3 regions of the Pantoea vagans genome follow, and region 3 is predicted to be linked to each of the others. Evidence: riboswitches for the same ligand, from Rfam matches in the RefSeq annotation. Region 3 holds a riboswitch; each other region holds the start of a gene.
The links. A riboswitch is a leader RNA that binds a small molecule or an ion and turns the genes downstream of it on or off. The one in region 3 is predicted to bind thiamine pyrophosphate.

Region 1: another riboswitch for thiamine pyrophosphate. It lies ahead of thiB (thiamine ABC transporter substrate binding subunit); the one in region 3 lies ahead of thiM (hydroxyethylthiazole kinase).
Region 2: another riboswitch for thiamine pyrophosphate. It lies ahead of thiC (phosphomethylpyrimidine synthase ThiC); the one in region 3 lies ahead of thiM (hydroxyethylthiazole kinase).

What each region holds. Positions count from the first base shown of each region.
Region 1 covers NZ_CP011427.1:3,310,367-3,321,182, forward strand. Annotated here, with positions in the region: gene leuL (leu operon leader peptide) at 759-842, shown strand; gene leuA (2-isopropylmalate synthase) at 933-2,495, shown strand; gene leuB (3-isopropylmalate dehydrogenase) at 2,498-3,589, shown strand; gene leuC (3-isopropylmalate dehydratase large subunit) at 3,594-5,000, shown strand; gene leuD (3-isopropylmalate dehydratase small subunit) at 5,004-5,609, shown strand; gene LK04_RS15490 (MFS transporter) at 5,682-6,863, opposite strand; gene sgrR (HTH-type transcriptional regulator SgrR) at 7,118-8,779, shown strand; TPP riboswitch at 8,815-8,907, shown strand; gene thiB (thiamine ABC transporter substrate binding subunit) at 8,956-9,942, shown strand; gene thiP (thiamine/thiamine pyrophosphate ABC transporter permease ThiP) at 9,942-10,816, shown strand, end outside.
Region 2 covers NZ_CP011427.1:3,827,976-3,838,791, reverse strand. Annotated here, with positions in the region: gene rpoC (DNA-directed RNA polymerase subunit beta') at 1-3,101, shown strand, start outside; gene LK04_RS20205 (DUF1127 domain-containing protein) at 3,162-3,350, opposite strand; gene LK04_RS17765 (PLP-dependent aminotransferase family protein) at 3,526-4,980, shown strand; gene thiE (thiamine phosphate synthase) at 5,137-5,784, opposite strand; gene thiC (phosphomethylpyrimidine synthase ThiC) at 5,781-7,706, opposite strand; TPP riboswitch at 7,797-7,897, opposite strand; gene LK04_RS17750 (Rsd/AlgQ family anti-sigma factor) at 8,123-8,629, opposite strand; gene nudC (NAD(+) diphosphatase) at 8,717-9,490, shown strand; gene hemE (uroporphyrinogen decarboxylase) at 9,530-10,597, shown strand; gene nfi (deoxyribonuclease V) at 10,600-10,816, shown strand, end outside.
Region 3 covers NZ_CP011427.1:1,266,014-1,276,829, forward strand. Annotated here, with positions in the region: gene ahpC (alkyl hydroperoxide reductase subunit C) at 84-647, shown strand; gene ahpF (alkyl hydroperoxide reductase subunit F) at 718-2,286, shown strand; gene LK04_RS05915 (hypothetical protein) at 2,353-2,556, opposite strand; TPP riboswitch at 2,882-2,976, shown strand; gene thiM (hydroxyethylthiazole kinase) at 3,010-3,798, shown strand; gene thiD (bifunctional hydroxymethylpyrimidine kinase/phosphomethylpyrimidine kinase) at 3,795-4,595, shown strand; gene fbaB (class I fructose-bisphosphate aldolase) at 4,744-5,796, shown strand; gene LK04_RS05935 (GntR family transcriptional regulator) at 5,897-6,583, opposite strand; gene LK04_RS05940 (mannitol dehydrogenase family protein) at 6,682-8,142, opposite strand; gene LK04_RS05945 (MFS transporter) at 8,195-9,478, opposite strand; gene LK04_RS05950 (Zn-dependent oxidoreductase) at 9,559-10,569, opposite strand; tRNA gene LK04_RS05955 (tRNA-Asn) at 10,793-10,816, opposite strand, start outside.

The sequences.
Region 1 (10,816 bases), 2.0 Mb from region 3:
CTATGGCCAAACCCGACAACGATGAGAACGGCTTTTTGGGATGCGACCCGTAGGGCTGGAGCTAAATGGCCTTGCAGCTGCGTTATTCATCACGTATTTGGACCCACCAAACCTCGTGATTCATGCCTTGCCGCAAGGCCATTTAGCATCCAGCGGCATCCACGAATAATGGCGGGACGCAGCCTGAATTCTTTTAAGAGTAGGTCGATTACCATAACCGTAGAAAACCCGCCCTGCAAACGTCAGGACGCCACGGCGCGCTTAATCCGGCAGAAAAGGCACTGACGCGTGATAATTGCTCGCGAGGATTAAACTAATCGGACTGCACAACCACAGAGGAATATGCTGGTTTGGCGATTATTTGCAGCGTGTTCTAAGAAATATGATTTTCATATTGCCTGACCGCTCAGTCCACAATTTCCCCTGAGAATTACTTTCTGGCGTGATTAACTTTGAAATCCTGTATTCGCATGACATTGTGCTATGCAATGCGCTGAACGCTCTGTATAAAACCACATCTATCACCAAGAAAAACAATTAAAATTCAACACCTTAAAATTAATTGGCTTTTTTAAAAGATTTTTTAGGATGATTAACCCCTTCAGGCAGCAGCTAATTAACGCCAATGCTCTGCACAGCCAGATATTCACAGCAGATCGCCCTTAGCCACCTTAAGAAATACCCTTTCACTTAGGGTTGACTTCCCGCCGCAATCCCAGTATCAATATGGGCAACACAAAATTTACGAGGTTCGAATCATGTCCCGTTCTTTCCGTCTACTCGGTCTACTACTAAACGCATTCAGTTTGCGCGGTAGACTTGTGGGCGGAATCAATCACTGATTCGAACCTGAAGAAGTTTAAGAAACCCGCGCCGATGCGCGGGTTTTTTTATGCTCGCAACGGCGAAGTTAAAGCAAAAGGAAGATGACCATGAGCCAGCAAGTTATTATTTTCGATACCACTCTGCGTGACGGCGAACAAGCATTACAGGCCAGCCTGAGTGTTAAAGAAAAACTGCAGATCGCCTTGGCACTGGAACGTATGGGCGTGGATGTAATGGAAGTCGGTTTCCCTATTTCCTCACCTGGCGATTTCGAATCGGTACAGACCATCGCCCGCTCGGTGAAAAACAGCCGTGTTGCCGCTTTGGCGCGTTGCGTCGATAAAGATATCGATGCCGCTTACGAAGCACTGCGCGTTGCAGAGGCATTTCGTATCCACACCTTCCTCGCCACTTCGCCGATGCATATCGCCACCAAATTGCGCAGCACCCTGCCCGAGGTGATTGAGCGCGCGGTAGCCTCTATTAAACGTGCCCGTAACTATACCGACGACGTAGAGTTCTCTTGTGAAGATGGTGGACGCACGCCGATCGACGATTTGTGCCGCGTGGTCGAAGCCGCTATCAACGCAGGCGCCACCACCATCAACATTCCGGACACCGTTGGCTACACCTTGCCGCATGAATACGCCAACATCTTCAGCCAACTGCGCGAACGTGTACCAAATATCGATAAAGCGATTTTGTCGGTTCACACCCACGATGACTTAGGTATGGCCACCGGCAATGCGGTTGCCGCAGTATTGGCCGGTGCTCGCCAGGTTGAAGGCACGATCAACGGTTTAGGTGAGCGCGCCGGCAACTGTGCGTTGGAAGAAGTGATCATGACGATTAAAACCCGCCAGCAGATCATGAACCTGCACACCAATATCCATCATCAGGAAATCTACCGCACCAGCCAGTTGATCAGCCAGATCTGCAACATGCCGATTCCGGCCAACAAAGCCATCGTCGGCACCGGTGCTTTCGCCCACTCTTCTGGCATCCACCAGGATGGCGTGTTGAAGAACCGCGAGAACTACGAAATCCTGACGCCAGAATCTATTGGCCTGCACAAAATCCAGCTGAACCTGACCTCTCGTTCAGGCCGCGCGGCGGTAAAACATCGCATGGAAGAGATGGGCTACAAGGATTCCGACTACAACGTGGATGCTTTGTACGATGCCTTCCTGAAGCTGGCGGACAAAAAAGGTCAGGTGTTCGATTACGACCTGGAAGCCTTGGCCTTCATTAATAAGCAGAACGAAGAGCCTGAATATTTCCAGTTGAAAGAGTTCAACGTGCAGACCGGTTCGAGCGTCACTGCTACCGCCTCTGTCCAACTGGGCTGTGGTGAAGAGATCAAAGCGGATGCAGCGACCGGTAACGGTCCAGTTGATGCGGTTTATCAAGCCATCAACCGCATTACCAGTTTTGAAGCTGAACTGGTGAACTACAAATTAACAGCGAAAGGTCACGGCGAAAATGCCCTGGGCCAGGTCGATATCGTCGTTAATTACAACGGTCGTAAATTCCATGGCGTAGGTCTGGCGACTGATATCGTCGAATCTTCTGCTAAAGCGATGGTGAATGCCCTGAACAACATCTGGCGTGCCAAGCAGGTAGAAAAAGAATTGCAGCGTAAATTTAAAGATCAGAAGGAAACGGTGTAACTATGACTCAGTCTTACCATATTGCGGTAATGCCCGGCGACGGAATCGGCCCGGAAGTAATGGCGCAGGCCATGAAAGTGCTCGATGCGATTCGCGCGCGTTTCGACATGCGCATCACCACCAGCGAATATGACGTGGGCGGTATCGCCATCGATCGTCACGGTGAACCTCTGCCACCGGCCACCGTTGCGGGCGCTGAGCAGGCCGACGCGATTCTGTTCGGTTCAGTGGGTGGACCAAAATGGGAACACCTGCCACCAGCCGGTCAGCCTGAGCGCGGTGCACTGCTGCCGTTGCGTAAGCACTTCAAGCTGTTCAGCAACCTGCGCCCTGCTGCCCTGTACAAAGGTCTGGAAGCGTTCTGCCCACTGCGCAGCGACATCGCAGCACGCGGTTTCGACATTCTGTGCGTGCGTGAATTAACCGGCGGTATCTACTTCGGTCAGCCAAAAGGTCGTGAAGGCAGCGGCCCACACGAGCGTGCTTTCGATACTGAGGTGTATCACCGCTTTGAGATTGAACGTATCGCCCGTAACGCCTTTGAAGCTGCACGTAAGCGCCGTAACAAAGTGACTTCCGTTGATAAAGCCAACGTGTTGCAGACCTCCGTAATGTGGCGTGAAATCGTCAACGAAGTGGCAAAAGATTACCCGGATGTGCAGTTGAGCCATATGTACATCGACAACGCCACCATGCAGCTGATTAAAGATCCATCACAGTTTGACGTGCTGCTGTGTTCTAACCTGTTCGGTGACATTCTGTCAGATGAGTGCGCAATGATTACCGGCTCGATGGGCATGCTGCCTTCTGCCAGCATGAACGAAGAGAGTTTTGGTTTGTATGAGCCCGCAGGCGGCTCTGCGCCAGATATCGCCGGTCAGAATATCGCTAACCCGATTGCCCAGATTCTCTCACTCTCTATGCTGTTGCGTTACAGCCTGAATGCGGATGACGCAGCGAACAGCATCGAGCGTGCGGTGAGCCGTGCGCTGGAAGCGGGCCATCGCACCCGCGATTTGGCCGGCAACGGCCCAGCCGTGAGCACAGATGAGATGGGCAGCATCATTGCCGGTTTCATCGCTGAGGAAAAATAATAAAATGAAAAGCTTATACCAGAAGTTATTTGATGCACATGTCGTCCACGAAGCACCAAACGAAACCCCGTTACTGTACATCGATCGCCATCTGATCCATGAAGTGACGTCACCGCAGGCCTTTGATGGCCTGCGCGCCCACGGCCGCAAAGTGCGCCAGCCGTCAAAGACGTTCGCCACCATGGATCACAACGTTTCAACCCAGACCAAAGACATTAATGCGTCGGGTGAGATGGCGCGTATTCAGATGCAAGAGCTGATCAAGAACTGTGCTGAGTTCGGTATTCAGCTGTATGACCTGAATCACCCGTTCCAGGGCATCGTGCACGTGATCGGGCCTGAACAAGGCATGACGTTGCCAGGCATGACCATTGTCTGCGGTGACTCTCATACCGCCACGCATGGCGCGTTCGGTTCACTGGCCTTCGGCATCGGGACCTCTGAAGTGGAGCACGTCTTCGCCACACAGACCCTGAAACAGGGTCGTGCCAAAACCATGAAGATTGAAGTCCAGGGCGAAGCTGCCACGGGCATCACCGCAAAAGACATTGTGTTGGCGATTATCGGTAAAACCGGCAGCGCCGGCGGTACCGGTCATGTGGTGGAGTTCTGTGGCCCGGCGATTGAAGCGCTGAGCATGGAAGGCCGTATGACGCTGTGTAATATGGCGATTGAAATGGGCGCGAAAGCTGGCCTGGTCGCGCCAGACGACACCACTTTCGCGTATCTGAAAGATAAGCAGTTCGCGCCAAAAGGCGAGCAGTGGGAAGAGGCCGTAGCTTACTGGCGCACCCTGAAGTCCGACAGCGATGCCAAATTCGATACCATTGTCACCCTGAACGCGGCTGATATCGCACCACAGGTGACCTGGGGCACCAACCCAGGCCAGGTGATGGCGGTGGATCAGGCTATCCCGAATCCACAGTCCTTCGCCGATCCGGTTGAGCGCGCCTCTGCCGAAAAAGCCTTGGCTTATATGGATTTGCAGCCAGGCATCAAACTGACCGACGTAGCCATCGATAAAGTGTTTATCGGTTCCTGCACCAACTCACGTATTGAAGATCTGCGTGCGGCTGCCGCTATCGCTAAAGGCCGCAAAGTGGCACCAGGCGTCGTCGCGATGGTGGTACCGGGTTCCGGTCCAGTGAAGGCGCAAGCCGAAGCGGAAGGTCTGGATAAAATCTTCCTGGAGGCGGGTTTTGAATGGCGTCTGCCGGGTTGCTCCATGTGTCTGGCGATGAACAACGACCGTCTGAATCCAGGCGAGCGTTGCGCATCCACCAGCAACCGTAACTTTGAAGGTCGTCAGGGCCGTGGTGGTCGTACTCACTTGGTGAGCCCGGCGATGGCTGCAGCTGCGGCGGTAACCGGTCGTTTTGCCGACATTCGTGAATTGACTCAGGGAGCTTAAGCCATGGCGAACAAATTTACTCAGCACACCGGGATTGTGGCCCCACTGGATGCCGCCAACGTCGACACCGATGCCATCATCCCTAAGCAGTTCTTGCAGAAAGTGACCCGCACCGGGTTCGGCGCGCATCTGTTCCACGACTGGCGCTTCGAAGATGACGCCGGCACCGTGCCCACCGCCAGCTTCGTGTTGAATAAACCGGAGTTTAAAGGCACCAGCATTCTGTTGGCGCGTGAAAACTTCGGCTGTGGCTCATCCCGTGAGCACGCTCCTTGGGCACTGACTGATTTCGGTTTCCATGTAGTGATTGCACCAAGCTTCGCGGATATTTTCTACGGCAACAGCTTCAACAACCAGTTGCTGCCAGTGAAATTAAGCGATGAAGAAGTTGATGAGATGTTCAAACTGGTTGCCGCGCAGCCGGGTGTGACATTCACGGTTGACCTGGAAGCGCAGACGGTGACGGCGGGTGATAAGACCTATAGCTTTGAAATCGACAGTTTCCGTCGCCACTGCATGATCAATGGCCTCGACAGCATTGGCCTGACGCTGCAACACGAAGCGTCCATTGCCAACTACGAGACCAGCCAGCCCGCGTTTTTACGTTGATATAAACAGGTGCGCATGATGCGCACCCTACGTAAAATGTGCCCTAAGGTCGCCATTTATGGCGACCTTTATTTATTGCGCATCCCGCACGCGTGACGCCAGTCCCAACGCGACTATCGCCATTACCAACGCCAGCCAGTACACCGATTCATGTCCGAAGCGCTCACTGAGCGTGCCTTGGATCAATCCCGCAATGATTAGACCGGTCGAAATGGACGTGGTGAACATTGTGGTAGCCGCACCGGCGCGTCCCGGCATCAAATCCTGGAACCACAGCATGCCAATCCCCGCCACAATGCCGATAAACGCGGCATTAAACAGTTGCAGCACCATCAACGCCGTGCGCGAATGGAACAGCACCAAACCGAGATAAAACAGAATGGCCGCCACCAGCGCCAGCAGCACTAACTTGCGTTTGCCAAACCGTTTTGCGTAGTGACCGGCCAATAGCATGATAGGGATCTCCAGCCCAGCCGCGGTACCCATCAACAGACCTGCCAGCTTTTCCGGCAGGCCCAACGTTGCGCTGATATACAGCGGCATATCGATGATATACATGGTGTTACACGCCCACATCACCACCGATGCGATGAATAGCATGCGCACCTGGCTGTCTTTCCATGGGCTGAGCTGGGTCAGCACTTGCTCGGGTGTGGCTGCAACACGCGGCACTGATGGCAGCGTGCGCCAGATCAGCAGCAAACTCAGCAGGAAAATCGCGGCCGCCACGCAAAACAGCGTCACGAAACCGTAGTTGAGCGCCAGTGCAAAAGAGAGCGGCGGGCCAATCACCCACGCCAGGGACAGCTGCGCACGCATCACCGAACTGAACATCACCACTTCACGTGCCGACTGATCGGCATACTCACGTGCCAAGGCAAAGATCTGCGGAATCGCCACGCTAGCCAGTCCTGACAGCAATACGCCCACACTAATTAACGTCAGATAGTGACGGTTAAAGGCGAACAACAGGGCATTGAGCACCGCCATCAGACAGCAAAAAAGGATCAAATTACGCCGGTCACCCCGGCTGTCCGAGCGCTTCGCCATCAACAGGCTAATCACAATCCCGGCTATGGCGTTAATGGTGAAAAACAATCCCACCCAAAACGGCCGCACCTGCACTTCACGCGTCAGGAACAGACTGAGCGTGGGTGCCTGTAAGGCCCCTGCCACACCCGTCATAAAGGACACAGCCATAAAAGAGAGATAAACCGGATTGAGACGGCGCTGGCGCGTTAACAGCGATTTCATGCAGAAATCCCTTTGAGGAGAATCGGACAACAGAAAAGAGGGTAGAAGATTCCACAGCAAAACGAAAAAAGCCAGCAGAGAAAACGCTGCTGGCGGTGAAAATGCACCCTACTCAGAAAGAGGTTCTACGTCGGCAGAACCGCTGGCAGAGCGCCATTCATTGCTGAATGCCTCCCGCTCTTCCATTGCTGGGCAGTATGCCTCTAATATGGGGCAGGAAAAACTGAGCGATTCTGAGAAGGAGTTCCCCTTTTATGTCCTCTGCGCGACTGCAACAGCAGTTCATCCGCCTGTGGCAAAGCTGCCAGGGCCAGGATCAGGAAACCACACTAAGCGAGCTGGCCGATCTTTTACACTGTTCACGACGCCATATGCGTAACCTGCTCAATGCCATGCAGGCCGCAGGTTGGCTGATCTGGCAGGCAGAGGCGGGGCGCGGTAAACGCTCCACTTTAAGTTTCAATTACACCGGTTTGGCACTCCAGCAGCAGCGCGCCGAGGATCTGCTGGAGCAGGATCGCATCGAGCAGTTGGTGCAACTGGTGGGTGACAAGGATCAGGTGCGCCAGATGATCGCCGCCCACCTTGGGCGCAGTTTCCGTCAGGGGAAACACATCCTGCGCGTGCTCTACTACCGCCCATTGCCTAATCTGCTGCCCGGCTCGCCGCTGCGTCGCTCTGAAACCCATCTGGCGCGACAAATTTTCAATGGCCTGACGCGAGTAAATGAGGAAAAGGGGGAAGTCGAACCGGATATCGCCCATCACTGGCAGCAAACCTCACCGCTGCACTGGCGATTCTTTTTGCGACCGGCGATTCGCTTTCATCATGGTCGTGAACTGGAGATGGAAGATATCATCGCCTCGCTGGACCGCGTGCGCACCCAGCCGCTGTTTTCCCATATCGAGAATTTGCATTCCCCGGCGCCCTGGACGCTGGATATCCACCTGAGCCAACCTGACGATTGGTTGCCCTGGCTGTTGGCTAGCGTCAGTGCCATGATCCTGCCGCGCGAATGGCCCACGCTGCGCCATTTTTCACGCCAACCCATCGGCACCGGACCCTACAGCGTGGTGCGTAATCAGCAGACACAGCTAAAAATCGCCGCCTGGGATGACTATTTTGGCTATCGCGCCTTAATTGATGATGTGTCTATTTGGGTATTGCCTGAGATCAGTGATGAACTGGTGTACGCCGGGGTGAAACTGCAGGGTGAAACCGCGGATGAGAAGTCCGAAGAGAGCCGGCTTGAAGAAGGCTGCTATTTTCTGCTGTACGATCAGCGGTCCGAACGTGGACGCGATGCCCATTTTCGCCGCTGGGTCAGCTATCTGTTCAATCCCATCGCCCTGCTGAACCATGCAGGAGTAGGTTATCAGCGCTACTGGTTCCCGGCGTACGGTTTACTGCCGCGCTGGCACCATCGTCGCGACCTGACGCCTGCCACAAAACCTGAAGGGTTAACGCAACTGACACTCAGTTGGTACAGCCATCATGTCGAACATGAGGGCATCGCAAATGCGTTACGTCCGCTACTGGCGGAACAAGGTGTTGAGCTAATTACCCAAGAACTCAGCTATGAAGCGTGGTTCGAGGGCGCGGGTGAAAGCGATATCTGGCTCGGCAGCGTCAATTTTACGTTACCACTGGACTACGCACTGTTTGCCCAACTGTACGAGCTGCCGCTGATGCATCACTGTGTGCCCATTGACTGGCAAGCCGATGCTGAACAGTGGCGACAAAAAAACCTGCCTCTGGCCGAATGGAGCAAACATCTGGTCAACAATGACTTCATCCATCCGCTGTTTCACCACTGGTTATTGCTTGAAGGTCAACGCAGTATGCGTGGGGTGCGCCTGAACACGCTCGGCTGGTTTGACTTTAAATCGGCCTGGTTTGCGCCGCCGGAGTTGTGAGGCTTTCACGCTGTCACAGAAGTGTCTAAACTAGGCCGTTCTCAACGGGGTGCCCTTTCCGGGCTGAGATAAACCCGTCGAACCTGATCCGGTTAATACCGGCGTAGGGATTTGAGATGTCCATTAACTCAGATCCTTTGCGACTCGAACTTATTATTCTCCTTAAGGAGCGCAAAGTGTTAAACAAAGTCCTGCCTCTGGTCCTGCTGGTTGCTGCCCCGGCTTTCGCCGCCAAACCGGTACTCACCGTGTATACCTATGATTCCTTCTCTGCGGACTGGGGTCCGGGCCCGGCGGTTAAAAAAGCCTTTGAAGCTGAATGTGGCTGCGAGCTGAAATATGTCGCTCTGGAAGATGGTGTGTCACTGCTCAACCGCGTGCGCATGGAAGGCAAAAACAGCCAAGCCGATGTGGTGCTGGGCCTCGATAATAATCTGGTGCAGGCCGCAGAGAAAACCGGCTTGTTCGCCAAGAGCGCCGTGGACACCAGCAAACTCCAGTTACCGGATGCCTGGCACAACGACACCTTCATTCCGTTTGACTACGGCTACTTCGCATTCGTTTACGATAAGAATAAGCTGAAGAACCCGCCGAAAAGCCTGAAAGAGTTGGTGGAAAGCCCTAAGAAGTGGCGCGTGATTTATGAAGATCCGCGCACCAGTACGCCAGGCCTCGGTTTACTGCTGTGGATGCAGAAAGTGTACGGCGATCAAGCACCTGACGCCTGGCAGAAGCTGGCAAAAAAGACCGTCACGGTCACCAAGGGTTGGAGTGAAGCCTACGGTTTGTTTCTGAAAGGGGAAAGCGATCTGGTGCTGAGTTACACCACCTCTCCGGCTTACCACATCATTGAAGAGAAAAAAGAGAACTACGCGGCAGCACCTTTCAGCGAAGGGCACTATTTGCAGGTGGAAGTTGCAGCTCAACTCGCCAGCAGCAAGCAACCGAAACTGGCGCAGCAATTTATGCAGTTTATGGTCTCTCCGGCCTTCCAGCAGACCATTCCCACCGGCAACTGGATGTATCCAGTGATTAAAAGCGATCTGCCAGCGGGTTATCAGTCATTGTCCAAACCGGCGACGGCGCTGCAGTTCACACCTGCACAAGTTGCTGACCATCGCGCCGATTGGATCAGCGCATGGCAACGCGCCGTTAGCCAATAATGCCCGGTTGGTTGATTCCTGGCACGGCCATCGCACTCCTACTCTGTGCGGTGGCGCTGCTGGCCTTTGGCGCGCTGGTCGTGGCCGCGCCAGTGACAGACTGGTGCGCCCTGCTCACTGACAGTTATCTGCATCATGTGCTGGCGTTCTCCTTTGAGCAGGCGCTGCTGTCGGCCCTGTTCTCCGTGCTGCCCGCCATTTTGCTCGCGCGGGCGCTCTATCGCCGTCGCTTCCCCGGACGAACGCTGTTGCTACGCCTTTGCGCCATGACGCTGGTGCTGCCGGTGCTGGTCGCGGTGTTCGGGCTGCTCAGCGTCTACGGTCGCAGCGGCTGGCTGGCCCAACTCTGTGCTCTGTTGGGCCTTGATTACCGCTTCTCACCTTATGGTTTGCAGGGCATTCTGCTGGCGCACGTGTTCTTCAATCTGCCTTTGGCCACGCGCATGCTATTGCAGGCGCTGGAGAATATTCCCGGTGAACAGCGCCAGCTGGCCGCACAGCTTGGTCTGCGTGGCTGGAACCAGTTTCGTCTGCTGGAGTGGCCGTGGTTGCGCCGCCAAATCCTGCCCACCGCCGCGCTGATCTTTATGCTGTGCTTTGCCAGTTTCGCCACGGTGCTGGCGTTGGGTGGTGGCCCGCAAGCCACCACGCTGGAGTTGGCGATCTATCAGGCGTTGAGTTTCGATTACGATCCCAGCCGGGCGGCGCTGCTGGCACTGCTCCAGCTCGGTTGCTGCTTAATGCTGGTGCTGTTAAGCCAGCGCTTTAGCAAAGCCATCCCCACGGGCAGCCAGAACATTCGCGGTTGGCGTGACCCGCAGGATTCCTGGCAGGCACGCATCAGCGATACCCTACTGATTGGCCTTGCGCTCTT
Region 2 (10,816 bases), 1.8 Mb from region 3:
AGCTGTTCAAACCGTTCATTTACGGCAAGCTGGAACTGCGTGGCCTGGCCACCACCATCAAAGCCGCGAAGAAAATGGTTGAGCGCGAAGAAGCTGTCGTTTGGGATATCCTGGACGAAGTTATCCGCGAACACCCGGTACTGCTGAACCGTGCACCAACTCTGCACCGTTTAGGTATCCAGGCGTTTGAACCGGTTCTGATCGAAGGTAAAGCGATCCAGCTGCACCCGCTGGTTTGTGCGGCATATAACGCCGACTTCGATGGTGACCAGATGGCTGTTCACGTACCGCTGACGCTGGAAGCCCAGCTGGAAGCGCGTGCGCTGATGATGTCTACCAACAACATCCTGTCACCTGCGAACGGCGAGCCAATCATCGTTCCTTCTCAGGACGTTGTTTTGGGTCTGTACTACATGACCCGCGACAAAGTGAACGCCAAAGGCGAAGGCATGGTGCTGACTGGCCCGAAAGAAGCTGAGCGTGTTTACCGCGCTGGCCAGGCCGAGCTGCATGCGCGCGTTAAAGTGCGTATCACCGAATACAGCAAAAACGAGCAGGAAGAGTTCGTTGCGAAAACCAGCATTATCGACACCACCATTGGTCGTGCGATTCTGTGGATGATCGTACCGAAAGGCCTGCCTTACTCTATCGTCAACCAGGCGCTGGGTAAGAAAGCTATCTCCAAAATGCTGAACACCTGTTACCGCATCTTGGGCCTGAAGCCGACCGTTATCTTTGCTGACCAGACCATGTACACCGGCTTTGCTTACGCAGCCCGTTCAGGTGCCTCTGTTGGTATCGACGACATGGTGATCCCGGCTAAGAAAGCGGAAATCGTCGCGGAAGCGGAAGCAGAAGTTGCTGAGATTCAGGAACAGTTCCAGTCTGGTCTGGTTACTGCTGGCGAACGTTACAACAAAGTCATCGATATCTGGGCCGCAGCCAACGAACGCGTTTCCAAAGCGATGATGGACAACCTGCAAACTGAAACTGTGATCAACCGTCACGGCGAAGAAGAGCAGCAGGTGTCGTTCAACAGCATCTACATGATGGCCGACTCCGGTGCGCGTGGTTCTGCAGCACAGATTCGTCAGCTGGCCGGTATGCGTGGTCTGATGGCTAAGCCAGATGGCTCAATCATCGAAACGCCAATCACCGCGAACTTCCGTGAAGGTCTGAACGTACTCCAGTACTTCATCTCGACGCACGGTGCGCGTAAAGGCTTGGCGGATACCGCACTGAAAACCGCTAACTCCGGTTATCTGACGCGTCGTCTGGTTGACGTTGCGCAGGATCTGGTGGTGACCGAAGACGACTGTGGCACATTCGAAGGCATCATGATGACTCCGGTCATCGAAGGTGGCGACGTTAAAGAGCCACTGCGTGAGCGTGTTCTGGGCCGTGTGACGGCTGAAGATGTCCTGAAACCAGGCACTGCAGACATCCTGATCCCGCGTAACACCCTGATCGATGAGCACTGGTGTGATGTGATCGAACTGAACTCAGTCGATGCGATCAAAGTGCGTTCGGTTGTTGGCTGTGAAACCGACTTCGGTGTGTGTGCACACTGCTACGGTCGCGATCTGGCACGTGGTCACATCATCAACAAAGGTGAGGCCATCGGCGTTATCGCAGCACAGTCCATCGGTGAGCCGGGTACACAGCTGACGATGCGTACGTTCCACATCGGTGGTGCGGCATCTCGTGCGGCTGCTGAATCCAGCATCCAGGTGAAGAATAAAGGTACTATCAAGCTGACTAACGCCAAGTCGGTAACCAACTCCTCAGGGAAACTGGTTATCGTCTCACGTAACGTTGAGCTGAAAATGATCGACGAGTTCGGTCGTACCAAAGAGAGCTATAAAGTGCCTTACGGTGCGGTCATGGCCAAAGGTGATGGCGAGCAGGTTGCAGCGGGCGAGACCGTAGCAAACTGGGATCCACATACCATGCCGGTTATCACGGAAGTGGGCGGTTTCATTCGCTTCACTGACATGATCGACGGTCAGACCATTACTCGTCAGACTGACGATTTAACCGGTCTGTCATCGCTGGTGGTTCTGGATTCTGCAGAACGTACTGCGGGCGGTAAAGATCTGCGTCCTGCGCTGAAAATCGTTGATGCGAACGGTAATGATGTTCTGATCCCTGGTACTGATATGCCAGCACAGTACTTCCTGCCGGGCAAAGCGATTGTGCAGTTGGAAGACGGCGTGAAGATCAGCTCGGGTGATACCCTGGCGCGTGTTCCGCAAGAATCTGGCGGTACCAAGGACATCACCGGTGGTCTGCCACGCGTTGCCGACCTGTTCGAAGCGCGTCGTCCGAAAGAGCCAGCAATCCTGGCGGAGATCAGCGGTATCATCTCCTTCGGTAAAGAGACCAAAGGTAAGCGTCGTCTGGTGATCACACCGGTTGATGGTAGCGATCCGTACGAAGAGATGATTCCAAAATGGCGTCAGCTGAACGTATTCGAAGGTGAGCGCGTAGAACGTGGTGACGTTGTTTCTGACGGCCCAGAGTCTCCGCACGACATCCTGCGTCTGCGTGGCGTCCATGCTGTGACCCGTTACATCACTAACGAAGTGCAGGAAGTTTACCGTCTGCAAGGCGTTAAGATTAACGATAAGCACATTGAAGTCATCGTTCGTCAGATGCTGCGTAAAGCAACCATCGCTAGCGTGGGCAGCTCCGACTTCCTGGAAGGCGAGCAGGCTGAATACTCCCGCATCAAGATCTCTAACCGTGAACTTGAAGCGAATGGCAAAATCGGCGCAACCTTTATGCGCGATCTGCTGGGTATCACCAAAGCGTCACTGGCTACCGAATCGTTCATCTCTGCCGCATCGTTCCAGGAAACCACTCGTGTCCTGACCGAAGCAGCTGTAGCAGGTAAGCGCGATGAACTGCGCGGCCTGAAAGAGAACGTGATCGTGGGTCGTCTGATCCCAGCCGGTACCGGTTATGCTTACCATCAGGATCGTATGCGTCGCCGCTCTGCGGGTGAAGCACCGGTTGCTCCGCAGGTGACTGCGGATGAAGCCTCTGCAAGCCTGGCTGAACTGCTGAACGCCGGTCTGGGCGGTAGCGACGACGAGTAATCGTTGCTAAGTCTGATCGATAAAAAACCCTGCCTCGGCAGGGTTTTTTTTGCTCTGAATTTAGTTCTTGCGGCAGACATCGTGTCGAGTTAGCCCAATGTCGCGCAGCTGGGCATCGCTCAGGTGAGACAAAATTTTCCGCGTTTCACGTCGGTTACGCCAGTTTCTCACCGCGCTACGCGCGCCGCGCAAAATATCCAGCAATGTTACATCAAAAGGTTTAGCCGCTCGGTTTTGATCGAATTCCATTATTTGTGCCCTCAGTGAGATGTCTGGGTCACATTGTCCATTTCTGCATCGATTCAATACAGATTCAAAAAACACTTATCTTTAACATACAGATTGCATATTCAGCGATCTGAATGGTAGAAAGGGTGTCAATCTGTACTGGTTTTCGCTGCTGAATAAGATGAGGTGGGATACGATGACGCGCTATCAGCATTTGGCCTGTCTGCTGTCGGACAGGATTGAACAAGGCCTCTATCGCAGTGGAGAACGTTTACCGTCAGTACGCACGTTGAGTCTGGAACACGGCGTCAGCATTAGCACCGTACAGCAGGCGTACCATTTACTGGAAGAGAAGCAGCTGATTGTGCCGCAGCCGCGATCCGGTTATTTCGTTGCAACTCGAAAATCGACCCCACCGGTACCTGGCATGACCCGCCCAGCGCAGCGGCCCGTGGAGATCACGCAATGGGAATCGGTACTGGAGTTGCTGAGCAGCCGAATGGACAGTGATGTGCTGCAACTGGGCAGTGGCATACCGGATTTAACCCAGCCAACGTTAAAGCCGTTATGGAAAATCCAAAGTCGCATGGCGCAGAAGCAGGATGCTGGCTTGCTCAATTATGACAGCCTGGTGGGTGTCAGTGCATTACGCGAGCAAGTCGCCAGGCTGGCGATAGACAGTGGCTGCCAGCTCAGCGCCGATGACATTGTTGCCACCACGGGCTGCCATGAGGCGTTGTCGATATCGATCCGCGCAGTGTGCGATCCGGGCGATATCATTGCGGTGGAATCGCCTACTTTCCATGGCACGATGCAAACGTTACGCGGTTTTGGGATCCGCGCGATCGAAATTCCCACGGATTCCGTCACCGGCATGAGTCTTGAAGCGCTTGAACTGGCTTTTGAACAGTGGCCAATTAAAGCGGTTGTGGTGGTCCCCAACTGCAACAACCCGCTGGGATTCATCATGCCTGAATCGCGTAAGCGGGCATTGCTGGCATTGGCACAGCGCTTTGATGCGGCCATTATCGAAGACGACGTTTACGGTGAGCTGGCGTGGGAATACCCGCGACCGATAACCATCAAGTCTTTGGATATGGATGGCCGCGTATTGTTGTGCAGCTCTTTTTCTAAAACGCTGGCGCCCGGTTTACGCGTTGGCTGGGTGGCGCCGGGGCGATATCGTGACCGCGTGTTGCACATGAAATATATCAGTACCGGATCAACGGCCACGCAGCCACAACATGCTGTCGCCGAGTTTGTTCGTCAAGGCCATTACGGCCCACATATCCGTCGTATGCGTCAGGTGTATCAACGGAATTACGACATCTTTAGCTGCTGGGTACGCCACTATTTTCCCTGTGGGATTTGCGTGTCTCGTCCCCAGGGGGGCTTCCTGATGTGGATCGAACTGCCAGAAGCGTTTGACGCTGTTCGACTTAACACTGAGCTGCGTACTCTGAAGATACAGGTCGCCGTTGGGTCGTTGTTTTCCGCCTCGGGAAAATATCGTAACTGTCTGCGCCTGAATTACGGTTTGCCCATTAACGAGCATACTGAGCAGGCGATTGCCCAACTGGGTGCTGCGGTGGAGCAGGCCATGCTGGCCTGTAATGCTGAAACGCTGCATGCCACTTCCCTGACGAATTAAGTTGGAAAGGCAGGGCTGGGGAGAGAGGAAGACCAGCCCTGGCCCGCTGCAAGCGACAGCGGGCAGGCACACTTTAGCGAAGTCAGCTTTAGGCGCTAGCCTTATAAAATCAGGCTTCGCGCCATATTCCGGTCTTTATCACTCTATTGCAGCCAGTTACATCAACTCTGCAGGCTGGGTTCCAGATTCAACCAGGTCGAGCAACGTTTGTGTTGCCTTACGCCAGTCAGCCGCCTGAGTAATGGCGCTGACGACCGCAATACTGCCCACCCCTGTGGCCAGCACTTCCGGCACCCGCGCCAGTGAAATGCCGCCGATGGCGACGGTTGGCACGTCCTGCAATCGCGCCAGATGACGTTTGAGTTCGATTACGCCCTGCGGAGCGGAGGGCATGTCTTTAGTTTGCGTCGGATAAATATGCCCTAAAGCAATATAAGAGGGGCGAAGTGCCAGGGCGCGGTCCAGTTCGGCATCATCATGAGTTGATAAACCGAGACGTAAACCTGCCTGGCGGATCGCCTGCAGATCCGCTACGTCCAAATCTTCCTGGCCAAGGTGAACACCGTAAGCGTTGTATTTGATCGCTAATCGCCAGTAATCATTGATAAACAAGCGTGCGCGGTACTGTTTACCCAGCGCAATGGCTTCGCGCACGGCATCTTCCACTTCATGATCCTGGCAATCTTTGATACGCAGTTGCAGGGTGCGCACACCGGCTTGCAGCAGGCGTTTAATCCACTCTACGCTATCAACAACGGGGTACAGCCCCAGTTTCGGGGCGGTGGCCGGAAAGGCGTCGGTCATACTTTTTCCTCTTTAAGGGCATCGGCGGCGTGGTAGATCTCACCACCACGGCTACGGAAGGCGTCTGACATTTGCGCCATGCCAATTTCAATCGGCTGCGCTTCTGCCTGCTGGCGAGCAGCATATTCACGCACTTCCTGAGTAATTTTCATTGAGCAGAATTTGGGGCCGCACATCGAGCAGAAGTGAGCGACTTTCCCCGATTCCTGCGGCAAGGTTTCATCGTGGTAGGCACGCGCGGTGTGCGGATCGAGTGCCAGATTGAATTGATCTTCCCAGCGGAATTCGAAACGCGCTTTCGACATGGCATTATCGCGGATCTGGGCTCCGGGATGCCCCTTCGCCAGATCGGCCGCATGGGCGGCGATCTTATAGGTGATCAGCCCCTGTTTCACATCTTCTTTATTTGGCAGACCCAAGTGCTCTTTCGGTGTGACGTAGCACAGCATGGCACAGCCAAACCAGCCAATCATCGCGGCACCAATTCCTGATGTGAAGTGATCATAACCGGGTGCGATATCTGTGGTGAGTGGTCCGAGCGTATAAAACGGCGCTTCATGGCAGTGCTCCAGCTGTTCGGTCATGTTACGGCGGATCATCTGCATTGGCACATGGCCTGGGCCTTCAATCATCACCTGCACATCGTATTCCCAGGCGATCTTCGTTAGCTCACCCAAGGTGTGCAGTTCGGCAAACTGCGCTTCATCGTTGGCATCCTGAATCGACCCTGGACGCAGGCCATCGCCCAGTGAGAGGGCAACATCATAAGCCGCACAGATCTCGCAAATCTCGCGGAAGTGCAGATACAGGAAACTCTCCTGATGATGCGACAGGCACCACTTCGCCATGATCGATCCCCCGCGCGAGACAATGCCGGTCAGACGTTTGGCGGTCATCGGAACATAGCGCAACAGCACGCCCGCGTGAATGGTGAAGTAATCGACGCCCTGTTCGGCTTGCTCAAGCAGGGTGTCGCGGAAGATTTCCCAGTTCAGATCTTCCGCTACGCCGTTAACCTTCTCCAGCGCCTGATAAATCGGTACGGTTCCAATCGGCACCGGACTGTTTCGCAAAATCCATTCCCGCGTTTCATGGATGTAACGGCCTGTGGAGAGGTCCATCACGGTATCGGCGCCCCAGCGCGTTGACCACACCAGTTTCTCTACTTCCTCCTCAATCGATGAACTCACCGCCGAGTTGCCGATATTGGCATTCACTTTGACCAAAAAGTTACGGCCAATGATCATCGGTTCAGATTCAGGGTGATTAATGTTGGAGGGGATAATGGCTCGACCGCTGGCCACTTCCTGACGGACAAATTCGGCGGTAATGTTTTCCGGCAGATGCGCCCCGAAGCTGTGCCCGGGATGTTGTTGCAGCAGCACTTCACCACGAATACGTTCGCGCCCCATGTTTTCACGGACCGCAATAAACTCCATTTCAGGCGTAATCATTCCCTGTCGAGCATAGTGCAACTGCGTCACACAGCGGCCGGTTTTCGCACGGCGTGGCTGGGGTAGGTGCTCAAAGCGCAGATGATCCAGTCCCTCATCGGCCAACCGCTGCTGGGTATAACTGGAACTTAGCTGGTGGATCGCTTCGCTGTCATCACGTTCGACAATCCAGCTGGCACGCAATTTCGCCAATCCCTGATGCACATCGATAGTGGCTTCCGGGTCACCATAAGCACCTGCGGTGTCATACACCGGCACAGCTTCATTCGGCTCAAGCTTAGGGTTCTCTCTGGTGCCGCCAATCTGAGTTGGGCTCAGCTGGATTTCGCGCATCGGTACACGAATATCCTCACGGCTACCGGTGATCCAGATACGTTTTGAGTTGGGAAAAGCGGTGCCTTGCAGTGAATCAATAAATTCCTGCGCTTGTGCACGTTGTTCACGACGAGAAGTTTTAGCAACAGACATAGCAAATTTCCTGATTTAAGGGGAAGTTGCTTGTCCAGAGTTCGGAAGGAGTAACAGAAGCGATACCGGGCGCCAACACGCATCGTTCTGGTTATGTCTACTCTTGTTCCCTTCGCAGGTACTAACCTGATCAGGTTCCGCGGATCCCGAATTAACGGTCTCAGCCCCGGGGGGCACTCCGACAAGGTGTGCGTTTGCGGTTTAAGCTACTTTGCTTGCCATTTCTCGCCTGGGCAGTGCTCGTGACCGTCACGTACTTCGTGTACGCTCCGGTCCCTGTGCGCTGTCCGTGCGTGAACTGGCTGCGCACGCTACGCTTAAACCACAAACTTGCCGCTCATAAAGAGGGCAATAAAAAAGCCCATTCAGCATAAGAGGGCTTTTTCGGAATAACAAGCCTTTTACATCTTTCGGGGTTAAGCAGGACGTGCAATGGGGCTCTCATTGGCGACCGGAACGCTTGCCAGCTGGTTATCCCAGGCCAGTTTTACCAGTTTATCCTCCAGCGTAAAACGTGACTCCAGTACTTCACCCACTTCGGAGAGCGCCTTCTGAAACTCAACACAGTTATCATCATTGATGGCTTGCTGAAGATGGCTGTCATACAGCTGCATGATGCTATCGGTGTTGGCCTCGAGTGCGGGGTAGATCTGAGACGCGGCAATTAACGGGCTGTCACCTTGCATTTCGTTGATGATGCGTTCGTAAATACTGAAATGCCCGGTGGAGAGGTAATCCACCAGATTGTGGCAAAACGCATCCAGTGCCTGTTCATCCAGCGCTGAAAGCGCATCTTTATTCGGCTTTATGCCAATTAACTCGTAATACGTGACGAGCAACTGTCGACGGGCGCGCAACCAAGTGTCGACTAATTCATTACCGCCACCTACACGCTCTGTCAGGTCATCTAACTGGGTCAGCATATGGGGCTCCAAGTGAGTTATAGTTGTTTATTCGACACTTAACATCAGGATTCAGCGTGCCATTTGACGCTAAGGACAACGAATAAGATGCAACGTGAGATCTCAAGCGTAGACGCTGGCTGGTGGATTGTCAGCCATGAGCAAAAACTTTGGTTGCCGCAAGGTGAGCTGCCGCATGGCTTATCGAGCGATTTTGGCTTAGTGGGTAGCGCGGGCATATTGATTGGCGAATGGCAGGGTGAAAATGTCTGGTTGGTGCGTGAATCACGCCCTGACAATATGGCCTCTGTTCGCCAGCTTATCGACGAAGATGTCGGCTTGTTCCAGATTGCTGGGCGCGGTGTACAACTGGCGGAGTTCTACCGTTCCCATCGCTGGTGTGGTTACTGTGGGCATGAAATGCATCTCAGTAAACGCGAATTTGCCTGCCTGTGCCACCACTGCCGTGAGCGCTATTACCCACAAATTGCTCCCTGCATAATCGTGGCGATTCGTCGAGGCGATGAGATATTGCTCGCCAATCATGCGCGTCACCGCAACAGCATTTACACAGTATTAGCTGGCTTCGTTGAGGTTGGAGAGACGCTGGAGCAGGCCGTGGCGCGAGAGGTGATGGAGGAGAGTAATGTGCGGGTCAAGAACGTCCGTTATGTCACTTCACAGCCGTGGCCATTCCCGCACTCTCTGATGATGGCGTTTATGGCGGAATACGAAGGCGGCGAGTTGCAGCACGATGGTAAAGAGTTACTGGATGCGGGCTGGTATCGCTATGACGATCTTCCGCTGTTACCCCCGGCGGGGACGGTGGCCCGTCGTTTGATTGAAGATACCGTTGCCCTGTGCCGCGCCAGCGCCTCGTGAAAATGCTACACTGGCGGCCTTAGCATGAGAGAGCCCATTATGAGTGAACTGAAGAACGATCGTTATCTGCGCGCCCTGTTACGCCAGCCGGTAGATGTCACACCGGTGTGGATGATGCGACAAGCCGGGCGTTATTTACCGGAGTACAAAGCCACGCGCGCTGAGGCCGGTGATTTTATGTCGCTGTGTAAGAATGCGGAGCTGGCGTGTGAAGTCACGTTGCAGCCGCTGCGTCGTTATGCGCTGGATGCGGCGATCCTCTTCAGCGATATTTTGACCATTCCCGATGCGATGGGGCTGGGGCTCTATTTTGAAACGGGTGAAGGCCCGCGTTTCTCCAATCCTATTACTTGCCGCGCAGATGTCGATAAGCTGCCGATTCCCGATCCCGAGCAGGAACTGGGATACGTGATGAACGCGGTGCGTACCATTCGTTACAACCTTAAAGGCGAAGTCCCGCTGATTGGTTTCTCTGGCAGCCCGTGGACGCTGGCAACCTATATGGTTGAAGGCGGTAGCAGCAAAGCCTTCACCAAAATCAAAAAGATGATGTATGCCGAGCCACAAACGCTGCACAAGTTGCTCGATAAGCTGGCTGACAGCGTCATTCTGTATCTAAACGCCCAGATCAAAGCCGGTGCTCAGTCGGTCATGGTATTTGATACTTGGGGCGGTGTGTTGACGGGGCGTGATTATCGCGAGTTCTCGCTGTATTACATGCATAAAATCGTTGATAGCGTGCTGCACGAAAATGAAGGTCGTCGTGTACCGATTACGCTGTTCACCAAAGGCGGCGGACAGTGGTTGGAAGCGATAGCGGCAACCGGTTGTGATGCGCTGGGTCTGGACTGGACCACTGATATTGCTGATGCACGCCGTCGTGTGGGTGACAAAGTGGCGCTGCAGGGCAATATGGATCCTTCCATGTTGTATGCGCCGCCAGCGCGTATCGAGCAGGAAGTCGCAGGTATTCTGGAAGACTTCGGTAAAGGTGAAGGCCACGTGTTTAACCTCGGCCATGGTATTCACCCCGATGTACCACCTGAACACGCGGGTGCCTTTGTAGAAGCAGTACACCGCCTGTCACGCCCTTACCATCAGGGCTAAGCATGGATTTAGCTGCGCTTCGGGCTGAACAGCTACAGCGCGCTGCTGAGGTTGTGCGGCAGGATGATTTTGACATCCTGCCGCCACGCTACATTGCCGGTGCAGACGTCGGTTTTGAGCAGGAAGGCGCCGTTACGCGCGCCGCGCTGGTGGTATTGGAATATCCTTCATTACAGTTGGTTGAACATCGCATCGCGCGTATTGAAACCATCATGCCGT
Region 3 (10,816 bases):
ATTATCTAATTGATAACGACTGCATATTAGAAGTTGGCCCGGAAAAACTGTAACTTGCATCACATCTTTTAACGGAGGTCACCATGTCCATCATTAATACCAAAATCAAACCATTCAAAAACGCAGCGTTCAAAAACGGCGAATTCATCGATGTAACCGAGAAAGACGTTGAAGGTAAATGGAGTGTTTTCTTCTTCTACCCGGCTGACTTCACCTTCGTATGCCCTACCGAACTGGGTGACGTGGCAGACCATCACGAAGAACTGCAGAAAATGGGCGTAGACGTTTACTCCGTTTCTACTGACACGCACTTTACCCACAAAGCCTGGCACGGTTCTTCCGAAACCATCGCAAAAATCAAATACGCGATGATCGGTGACCCAACTGGCGCACTGACCCGTAACTTCGAAATCATGCGTGAAGACGAAGGTCTGGCTGACCGTGGTACCTTCATTGTTGACCCACAGGGCATCATCCAGGCTATCGAAATCACCGCTGAAGGCATTGGCCGTGACGCATCTGACCTGATCCGCAAACTGAAAGCGGCTCAGTACGTGGCTTCTCACCCAGGTGAAGTGTGCCCGGCTAAATGGAAAGAAGGCGAAGCTACACTGGCTCCATCTCTGGACCTGGTTGGCAAAATCTAAGCCACACCCAGCCATTCGATCTTTCTCAATCGGGTGCTACGGCACCCGATTTTCTTGACAGGAACTCACTATGCTCGATACCAATTTAAAAACACAGCTCAAGGCTTACCTTGAGAAATTAACGAAACCGGTTGAGTTGATTGCCACACTGGATGATGGCGCTAAATCTGCGGAGATCCGTTCTCTGCTGACCGATATCGCGAGCTTGTCAGAAAAAGTCAGCTTCCGTGAAGAGAATGATCGTCCGGTTCGTAAACCCTCTTTTCTGATCACTAACCCAGGCAGCCAGAGCGGCCCACGCTTTGCCGGTTCGCCAATGGGTCACGAATTTACTTCACTGGTCCTGGCACTGCTGCAGACCGGTGGACACCCGTCGAAAGAGTCACAGAGTCTGCTGGAGCAAGTGGTTGCTCTGGACACTGACCTGCATTTCGAAACCTATTACTCACTGTCGTGCCACAACTGTCCTGACGTGGTGCAGGCGCTGAATCTGATGGCGATCCTCAACCCGCGCATCAGCCACACCGCCATCGATGGCGGCATGTTCCAGAACGAAATCACCGAACGTAACGTGATGGGTGTGCCTGCCGTATTCCTTAACGGCACCGAGTTTGGTCAGGGCCGTTTAAGCCTGGCGGAAATCGTCGGCAAAGTGGATACCAATGCTGAGAAACGTGCAGCCGAAGAGCTGAACAAGCGTGATGCCTATGAAGTGCTGATCGTCGGTAGCGGCCCCGCGGGCGCAGCGGCAGCGATCTACTCGGCACGTAAAGGTATCCGCACTGGCCTGATGGGCGAGCGTTTCGGTGGCCAGGTGCTCGACACGGTAGACATCGAAAACTACATCTCCGTCCAGAGAACCGAAGGCGCGAAGTTGGCTGGTTCACTGCGTGCTCACGTCGATGACTACGATGTAGACGTGATTGATACCCAGAGCGCAATCAAACTGATTCCGGCGGCGAAAGAGGGCGGTCTGCACGCGATTGAAACCGCATCTGGCGCAGTTCTGAAATCACGCAGCATCATCATTGCTACCGGTGCTCGCTGGCGCAACATGGGTGTGCCGGGTGAAGAGCAGTATCGCACCAAAGGCGTCACCTATTGCCCACACTGTGACGGCCCGCTGTTTAAAGGCAAGCGCACGGCGGTAATCGGCGGCGGCAACTCTGGTGTGGAAGCGGCTATCGATCTGGCCGGTCTGGTTGAGCACGTGACGCTGCTGGAATTTGCCAGCGAAATGCGTGCCGATAAAGTGCTGCAGGACAAACTGCGTAGCCTGAAAAACGTCGATGTGATTCTGAATGCACAGACCACCGAAGTGAAAGGCGACGGCAGCAAAGTGACCGGTCTGAGCTACATCGACCGTAACAACCAGACCAGCCACGAGATCGCGCTGAGCGGCATCTTCGTGCAGATTGGTTTGTTGCCGAACACTACTTTCCTTGAAGGTGCGGTAGAGCGTAACAAAATGGGCGAGATCATCATCGATGCCAAGTGCGAAACCAGCCTGAAAGGCGTATTCGCCGCCGGTGACTGCACCACGGTGCCGTACAAGCAGATCATCATTGCCAGCGGTGAAGGCGCTAAAGCCTCACTCAGCGCCTTTGATTATCTGATCCGCACCCAACCGGCTGAATAAGTTTTATTGCGATAGCCACGCAGCAGCCCCGCACCTTGTGTTGCGGGGCTTTTTTTTGCCCGATGATTATCCCAGCCAGCGGCGCGCTTCAGCATCGCTAATATCACGGTAATACACTTTGTGTATTTGTTCTCCGCACCCTTTACACTGCGCTTCAATGTGCGTCGAAAAATAGTGGCGACCACCAGGAGAAATTGCCCCTTTACGGGAAATACGAATCTGATGCCAACGATGTGCGTGCGGAATAAAGCTGAATAACTTTAGGTTCATTTTCGATCCCGGAATTGGGTGGGCAGAGTCTGTCTTCAAGTCCGGAGGGGGATTAGGCCGTTTTATGGGATGTCAGGCGTTGATGCTAATCAATTAGTGGTATTGATTATCTTAATTTCCGCGTTTTTGCCTATGTAGATTAAAAAAGGAATTAATACATTAAGCGGATATATTTTCAGTTATTGATCTGGCGGGTGATGTTTATTTTATTGATGGAGGATGAATATTTTATATTTTGATGTGGCGCAATTATTCTCACTCACCGCACAAACCACAATTTACAACCTGCGCGACTGCGCTTATCCTGTCGTCGGCATGTTCTGCATGCCATGACTCGGGGTGCCCCTGTATACAGGGCTGAGATACACCCGCTGACCTGATCTGGATAATGCCAGCGTAGGGAAGTCAGATGCCTGACCGCATTCGCCTTCTTGATCGCCGGTTGGGAGCTTTATGACACACCAGCCTGAAATACTCTCCACTACGCAGCTCGCGCAATCCCTGCACTTACTGCGGCAGCAAACTCCGTTAGTGCACTGCATGACCAATGACGTAGTGCAAACCTTTACCGCTAATGTGCTGCTGGCGTTGCAGGCGTCTCCGGCGATGGTGATTGACCCAGAAGAGGCGGCCCAATTTGCTGGTTTCGCGGATGCGTTGCTGATCAATGTGGGTACCTTAACCCGCGACCGCCGCGATGCGATGTTAGCCGCCGTGCAGGCCGCGCAGAAAGCAGGAACACCCTGGACGCTCGATCCGGTGGCAGTGGGTGCGTTATCACTGCGTACCGAATTCTGCCAACAGCTGCTGGGCCTGCAACCCGCCGCGATTCGTGGCAATGCTTCTGAAATCCTTGCGCTAGCCAATCAGGCGGCTGGAGGGCGTGGCGTGGATAGCGTGCATCAAGCGGATGCCGCGCTGAGCGCAGCCCAGCAACTGGCGCAGAAATATCAAACCGTTGTCGCGGTAACCGGAGAAGTTGATTACGTCACTGACGGTAAAAGCACGCTGGCGATCCCTGGTGGCAGCCCCTTGATGACGCGTGTGGTCGGCACCGGTTGCGCACTGTCTGCGGTGGTTGCTGCTTTCGCCAGCTTGCCAGGCGAGCGCCTGCAGCACATTGCAGCAGCGTGCCGCGTGATGTCGTTGGCGGGTGAGCAGGCTGCACGTCAGGTGCAGGGGCCCGGCAGCTTTGTCGTCGCTTTCCTTGACGGACTCTGGACTCTGGAGGTGGCGGCATGAAACGCATCAATGCTTTAACCATCGCTGGCACCGATCCAAGCGGTGGCGCGGGTATTCAGGCCGATCTCAAAGCCTTCTCCGCGTTGGGCGCTTACGGCACCAGTGTGATCACCGCACTGGTGGCGCAGAATACCTGTGGCGTGCAGTCGGTGTATCGTATTGAACCCGATTTTGTTGGCGCGCAACTGGATTCGGTGCTGGACGATGTGCGCATCGATGCCGCCAAAATCGGTATGCTGTCTGAAACTGCGATTGTTGAAGTGGTCGCGCAGCGGCTGAAACGGGCCAGCCTGCCGTTTGTGGTGCTGGATACGGTGATGATTGCGAAAAGCGGGGATCCGCTGCTGTCACCCGATGCGGTGGCGAGCGTGCGTGAGTTACTGCTGCCGCACGTCTCATTGATCACGCCGAACCTGCCGGAAGCGGCAACGCTGCTGGGTCGCGATATGGCGCAGGATGAGAAGAGCATGCTGATGCAGGGCGATGCGCTGCTGGATCTCGGCTGCGAAGCGGTGCTGATGAAGGGCGGCCATCTGAGTGATGCCGAAAGCCCAGACTGGCTGATTACACGTGCAGGACGTCAGCGCTTCACTGCCCCGCGCGTCAATACGCGACATACCCATGGCACGGGCTGCACGCTCTCGGCGGCGCTGGCGGCGTTGCGCCCTCGTCATGATAACTGGTCAGATACGGTAGAAGAGGCCAAAGCCTGGCTGCAACAGGCGCTGCTGCATGCTGATTCACTGGAAGTCGGGAAGGGCATTGGGCCGGTGCACCATTTCCATCAATGGTGGTAGGGCGTAACGCCAGATTGCCGCTTTTTCACTGCGTATCCGTCTGAAAAATGGTGTCAGCAATTTGCCAGCCTGGCGCTTTTCGGTCCAGGCTGTTGGGGGCGAATCGGCAGGTGCCGGTTCCCATCCAGCCATTTATTCAGGAGTCAACATGACGGACATCGTACAGTTATTGGGCAAAGAAGCGGACACCCTTCTTCAACATCGCTGCATGACCATTCCAGCGGACAGCCTTTATTTACCCGGCGCGGATTATGTTGATCGTGTCATGATCGACAACAATCGTTCTCCTATCGTATTACGCAACATGCAAACGCTATACAACACCGGACGTCTGGCAGGGACCGGCTATTTGTCGATTTTGCCGGTCGACCAGGGTGTTGAACACTCTGCGGGTGCCTCATTTGCTGCTAATCCGGCCTATTTCGATCCCAGGAATATTGTTGAGCTGGCGATTGAAGCCGGCTGTAACTGTGTTGCGTCAACCTATGGCGTATTGGCATCCGTGTCGCGCCGCTATGCGCACCGCATTCCGTTTATGGTCAAGCTCAACCATAACGAGACTCTGAGTTATCCGACCCAATATGACCAGACGCTGTATGCCAGCGTAGAGCAGGCATTCAACTTGGGTGCTGTCGCCGTTGGCGCAACCATCTACTTCGGCTCTGAGCAATCACGTCGTCAGATCGAAGAGATCTCAGCGGCCTTTGAGCGCGCGCACGAACTCGGCATGGTGACGGTGCTGTGGGCGTATCTGCGTAACAATGATTTCAAGAAAGATGGCGTGGATTACCATGCCAGCGCCGATTTAACAGGCCAGGCGAACCATTTGGCCGCCACCATTGGCGCGGATATCGTGAAGCAGAAAATGGCGGAGAATAATGGCGGTTACAAGGCAGTGAACTTCGGTCATACCGACGATCGGGTTTACAGCAAACTGACCACCGAGAACCCGATCGATCTGGTGCGCTACCAACTGGCGAATTGCTATATGGGACGTGCAGGGTTGATTAACTCCGGCGGTGCTTCGGCAGGGGCCACCGACGTGGCAGAGTCTGTGCGTACGGCGGTGATTAACAAACGTGCGGGCGGAATGGGGCTGATTCTGGGCCGTAAGGCGTTTAAGAAGTCGCTGAAGGAAGGTGTGGAGTTGATTAATGCGGTGCAGGATGTCTATTTGTCGAAAGATGTGACTATCGCGTAATTAAACCTGGCTTACTGGCCATTTCGCTGGCGGGCAGTGCGCGTCCTTGGTCACATACTGATGTATGCTCCCAAGGCCTGTGCGCTGGCCGCCCCAAAACCTATGGCGCTTCAAACCACTCGCTATTGCGTTCAGCTATTGGCGTGATGGTCAAAATCATCTCTTGCAGATGGCGGCGCATGGCGCTTTCTGCGGCCTCAACGTCTTTGGCTTTCAACGCGCAATAGATATCTTCATGCTGCTGGATCAAACTTTCCGGCGGGGATACTTCACTCAGCGTCAGGAAGCGCACACGGTCCATGGTGGCTTTGATATTCTCCACCGTCTCCCATGCCAGCAGGCAGTTAATCCCTTCGGCTATCAGACGGTGAAATTCATCGTCCAGAGTTAAAAATGCCTGGCTGTCCTGGCGCTCTGCGGCTAAGCGTTGTAACTGAAGATTATGCTCCAGCGCCATCAGTCCCGTGGGGCCCATCTCCAGTGCCGCACGACGCACCACGGCGATTTCAACCGCTTCACGGATAAAGCGCCCATCCGCCACGCGCTGTGCAGAAATTTTGCGCACGAAAGTGCCACGCTGCGGCAGCACTTGAACCAGACCAGCTTCCGCCAGCTTGATAAAGGCCTCGCGCACCGGCTGGCGCGACACGTTAAAGCGCGCGGACACCTCTTTTTCCGACAGCAATGAGCCCGGATGAATGGCGCAGGTCACGATATCTTTGCGCAAATAGCGATAGATCTGCTGATTGACGGGTTCGCTGGTGGTTATGGTATAGGCAATCGACATGCAGCAATATCCGTATTACGGCTGGCGCAAGCCAGCCCGATGAGAAAGGTTCAGTCTAATCAGCACGCTGCATCTGCGCTACACATTTGTGAAGGCGCTTATGCCTGTGCCACCAAGGCATGTACAGTAGCGCGTGCGCCCTGCTTCGCAAGTTGCTGATAGAGTTCTGTGACGCGTGCAACAAAGGCGCTGTGGTGCAGCAGATCATCGCCGAATACGGCTTTCAGGCCGATAAGCGCTTTTACGCGTTCTGAGCCATCTTCACTGTGAGCCACAATGCTCGCCAACTGCTCTTTCAGCGGATCGCGAATCTCAATCGGCTGACCTTGCTCATCCACGCCGCTGACATAACGCATCCAGCCCGCGACACCCAGCAGCAGATAATCGCATGAGGTGCCATTACGCAGATGCCAGCGCACGCTGTCCAGCATGCGCTGCGGCAGCTTCTGAGTGCCATCGGTCGCGATTTGATAAGTGCGATGCTTAATGGCGCGATTTTCGTAACGCGCAATCAGTGAATCAGCGTAGGCCACTAAGTCTACGCCTTGCGTACGCAGCGTCGGAGCCTGATCTTGCAGCATCAACGCGCGCGCTGCCGTGCGGAAATGGGCATCGGCCATGCAATCGCTGATGTGTTCATACCCTGCCAGGAAACCGAGGTAAGCCAGGAATGAGTGGCTGCCATTCAGCATACGCAGCTTCATCTCTTCGAACGGCAGTACGTCACTGACCAGTTCCGCGCCAGCATTTTCCCAGGCAGGACGGCCACTCACGAAGTTATCTTCAATCACCCACTGGAAGAACGGCTCGGCTTCGACAGCAACAGGGTCGCTGCTGCCCAGGCGAGCTTCCAACGCGTCAAACGCGGCATCGGTCATCGCGGGCACAATGCGGTCGACCATGGTGGAAGGGAAGGTGATATGTGCGTGAATGTACTCGGCCAGTTCAGGGCTGTGGCGTTCTGCCAGTTGCGTGATGACATTACGAGTCACGTGACCATTTTCCGGCATGTTGTCACAGGACATCACGCTGAATGGGGGAAGATGGCGGGCGCGACGGCGAATAATGGCGGCCAGAATCAGCCCCGGCAGCGAGCGCGGCTGCTCCGGATTTTCGAGGTCATGCACGATATCGGGATGATCAGGGTTGAGCTTGCCGCTCGACGGCATATAGCAATAGCCTTTCTCGGTGGCGGTCATCGAGACGATGGCGACGTCAGGCTGACTCATGGCTTCAATCACCGCATCAATACCGTCGCCCTTGCCGTGCAGCGCTTGTGTCACCACGCCAATCACGCGGGTATTAAGGCTGTCATCCGCCATCTCGGTCACGGTGTAGAGTAAGTCTTGCTGGCGCAGAGCCTGAATCAGTGCACCGCTGTTGAGATTGACTTCGCAGTAGCCCCAGTCACTCCCCTGCGCAGCCAGCTTATCGGTGGCGAGGGCCTGATGGGCGCGATGGAAGGCACCAAAGCCGATATGCACCATGCGGGTTTTTAACTGGCTACGGTCATAAGCGGGGCGTTGGACGTCGGCGGGAAGGCGATCAAGCTCTAACATAGGAATTCCTTTTAGCAAATGGGGCGCTGAGCGCCCCATTATGGTCAAACTGTTAAGCGGAGACGGGTTTATCTGCGGTCTTTGGGCTGCGAATCACAAACAGCACTAACATCGCGCCAATCCCGGCAACACAGCCCGCCAGAATAAACGCACTGTCGAATTTACCGGTGTGCTGCACGATATAGCCGGTGACAATCGGGCCGACAATTCCGGACAGGCTGCCGATTAAATGGATAAAGCCACTAATACTACCCACACGGCTTTTGTGCACCACGTCCTGAATAATCGCCCAGTAAATTGCGCCGGTGATGTAGAGGAAGAAGATGGAGATCGACATCATGATCACCGCCGAATTCACTTCTTTAATGGTACCCGCCAGCGCCACACAAATCGCTGCCGCAAGCAGTGACACGACCAACACAATCTTGCGCGATAGCAGCAATTTTCCGGTGATATTAAAGATTTTATCCGAAATCCAACCACCCAATGCCAGGCCAACGAAGCCCACAATCCACGGGATCATGGTGGTGATACTCATGGATTTAATATCCAGGCCATGCGCCTGCACCAGATACGCCGGGAACCAGCTCAGGAAGAAGAACAAGATGTAGTTGTAGCAGAAGAAGGCAAATGCGGTCACCAGGATAATCGGCTGGCGCAGGTAGTAGCCCATGCCGTGCGCTTTGCCTGAAGGATCGATCACATCGGCAGGCTCTTCCGCTTTCAGTTTTTCGACCAGAGCGCGTTCTTCAGCTGACACTTTTTTGCTGCGAGCCGGGTTATCTGCCGCGAAGAAGAACCACAGACCCATCCACACCAGACCAATCACGCAGATCACCACGAACGCCGGACGCCAGCCAAATGACAGGGCCAGATAGCCGACAATCGGGCCCGCGACTGCACCACCCAGAGGGGAACCGGCACTGAGCAAGCCCATGGCGGTTGCGGCCTGTTTTTTCGGGAACCAGCCGTTGATGGCCTTGTTCGCCGAGGCGCAAATCGGACCTTCCGCCATGCCGAACAGCACGCGCAGAATCATCATCGACCAGAAGCCAGTGGCCAGCGCGGTCATGCCGCAGAACAGCGACCACATGCCGACTGCGGTGCCCAGCACGATGGTCGGGCCGAATTTATCGGTCGCCAGGCCACCAATAAAGTTAAACAGCGCATAGCCAAAGAAGAAACTCCCGAAAATCATGCCGAACTGCTCGGCGTTGATCATCAGATCTTTTTCCACCAGCGGTACAGTCAGGGACAGGGCAATACGATCGAGGTAGTTGAACATATAAACCAGGAATAACAGCAGTACGAGGGTCCAGCGTAGGTTCTTAAGCATACAAACTCCGACCTAATAGTTTTTCTAGTTTTGCCGGCGGGTACGCACCGGCATTAAGGACACCTGGTGTGAAGATTAACTCAACCCATTTGGAGAATCACTTTGCAGCAGGTACGGGGATCTTTTTCAAACAACGTCATGGCACGTTCAATCTCTGCGAGTGGGAAATAGTGCGTGACCAGTTTTTCAGGCTGGATCAGGCCTTTTTCCATCCACTCAATGACCTGCGGGAAACGATTACTGTTGAGGCGCGAGGTAAACAGCGATAACTCTTTGCTGGTCAACGCTTGCTGCGTGATGCTGCAAGGCTCGCCAGAGAAGCCAAGTAGCCCGATACGTGCCGCCGGGGAGGCAAGGGCAGCAGATTCGGCCAAAATAGAAGGATGGCAGGCAGCATCGATAATCAGCGTGGGCTGAATGCCTTCCAGCTGGGCTGCCAGTGGGATCTCGCTGTTATTGAATACGCGGTCAGCGCCATTTTCCTGTGCCAGTGCCAGACGCTCTGGCAGACGGTCGACCACCAGCACCTGTGCCACGCCATAAACGCCTTTCAGCACCTGAATCGCGGTCAACCCCATCGGTCCTGCGCCATAAATCAGTGCCACATCGTTTGGCTGAGGTTTCAGGAAAGCGGTGATGTTCGCGGCGATGGTAAAGGGTTCAACCATGCTGGCGAGTTTGTCTGGAATAGCGGTGGGCAGACGGAAAGCATTTTTAGCCGGGGCAACGGCAAACTCACTGAAGCCGCCATCACGATGCACACCAATCACCTGCAATTCTTTGCAGACGTTAGGGCGCCCGATGGAGCAGGGATAGCAGTGACCGCAGCTGACCACGGGATCAACGGCCACGCGCTCCCCGATGCGAGCGGCATCAACACCGTCGCCTACCGCATCAATCAGGCCAAAGAACTCATGGCCAATGACGCGCGGATATTTGGCAAACGGATTATGACCATGCCAGATATGCACATCAGAACCGCAGATGCTGGCAAACTGCACTTTGACACGCACTTCACCCGCGGCCGGTGCTGGCAGGGGACGGTCTGCTAAAACGAGTTCACCCGGTTGTTCAATTACGACACTTTTCATCATTTACTCCTGGCCGGCGCGGACGTTAAACGGTGCTGCTGGCATTAACGGGAAAGCAATGATGAAAAAATACGCTTACCAATACTACCATACAAGTCGGCGTTAAAGAGTTGTGAAGGCAGTCACAGAGCGAAGAGGTAACCAGAGGATCGGTGAGGTAAGTAAACAGGGTAAATCGCAGGCATAAAAAAAGCAGCCTTATAGGCTGCTCTTTTCAAGAATTTGGCTCCTCTGACTGGACTCGAAC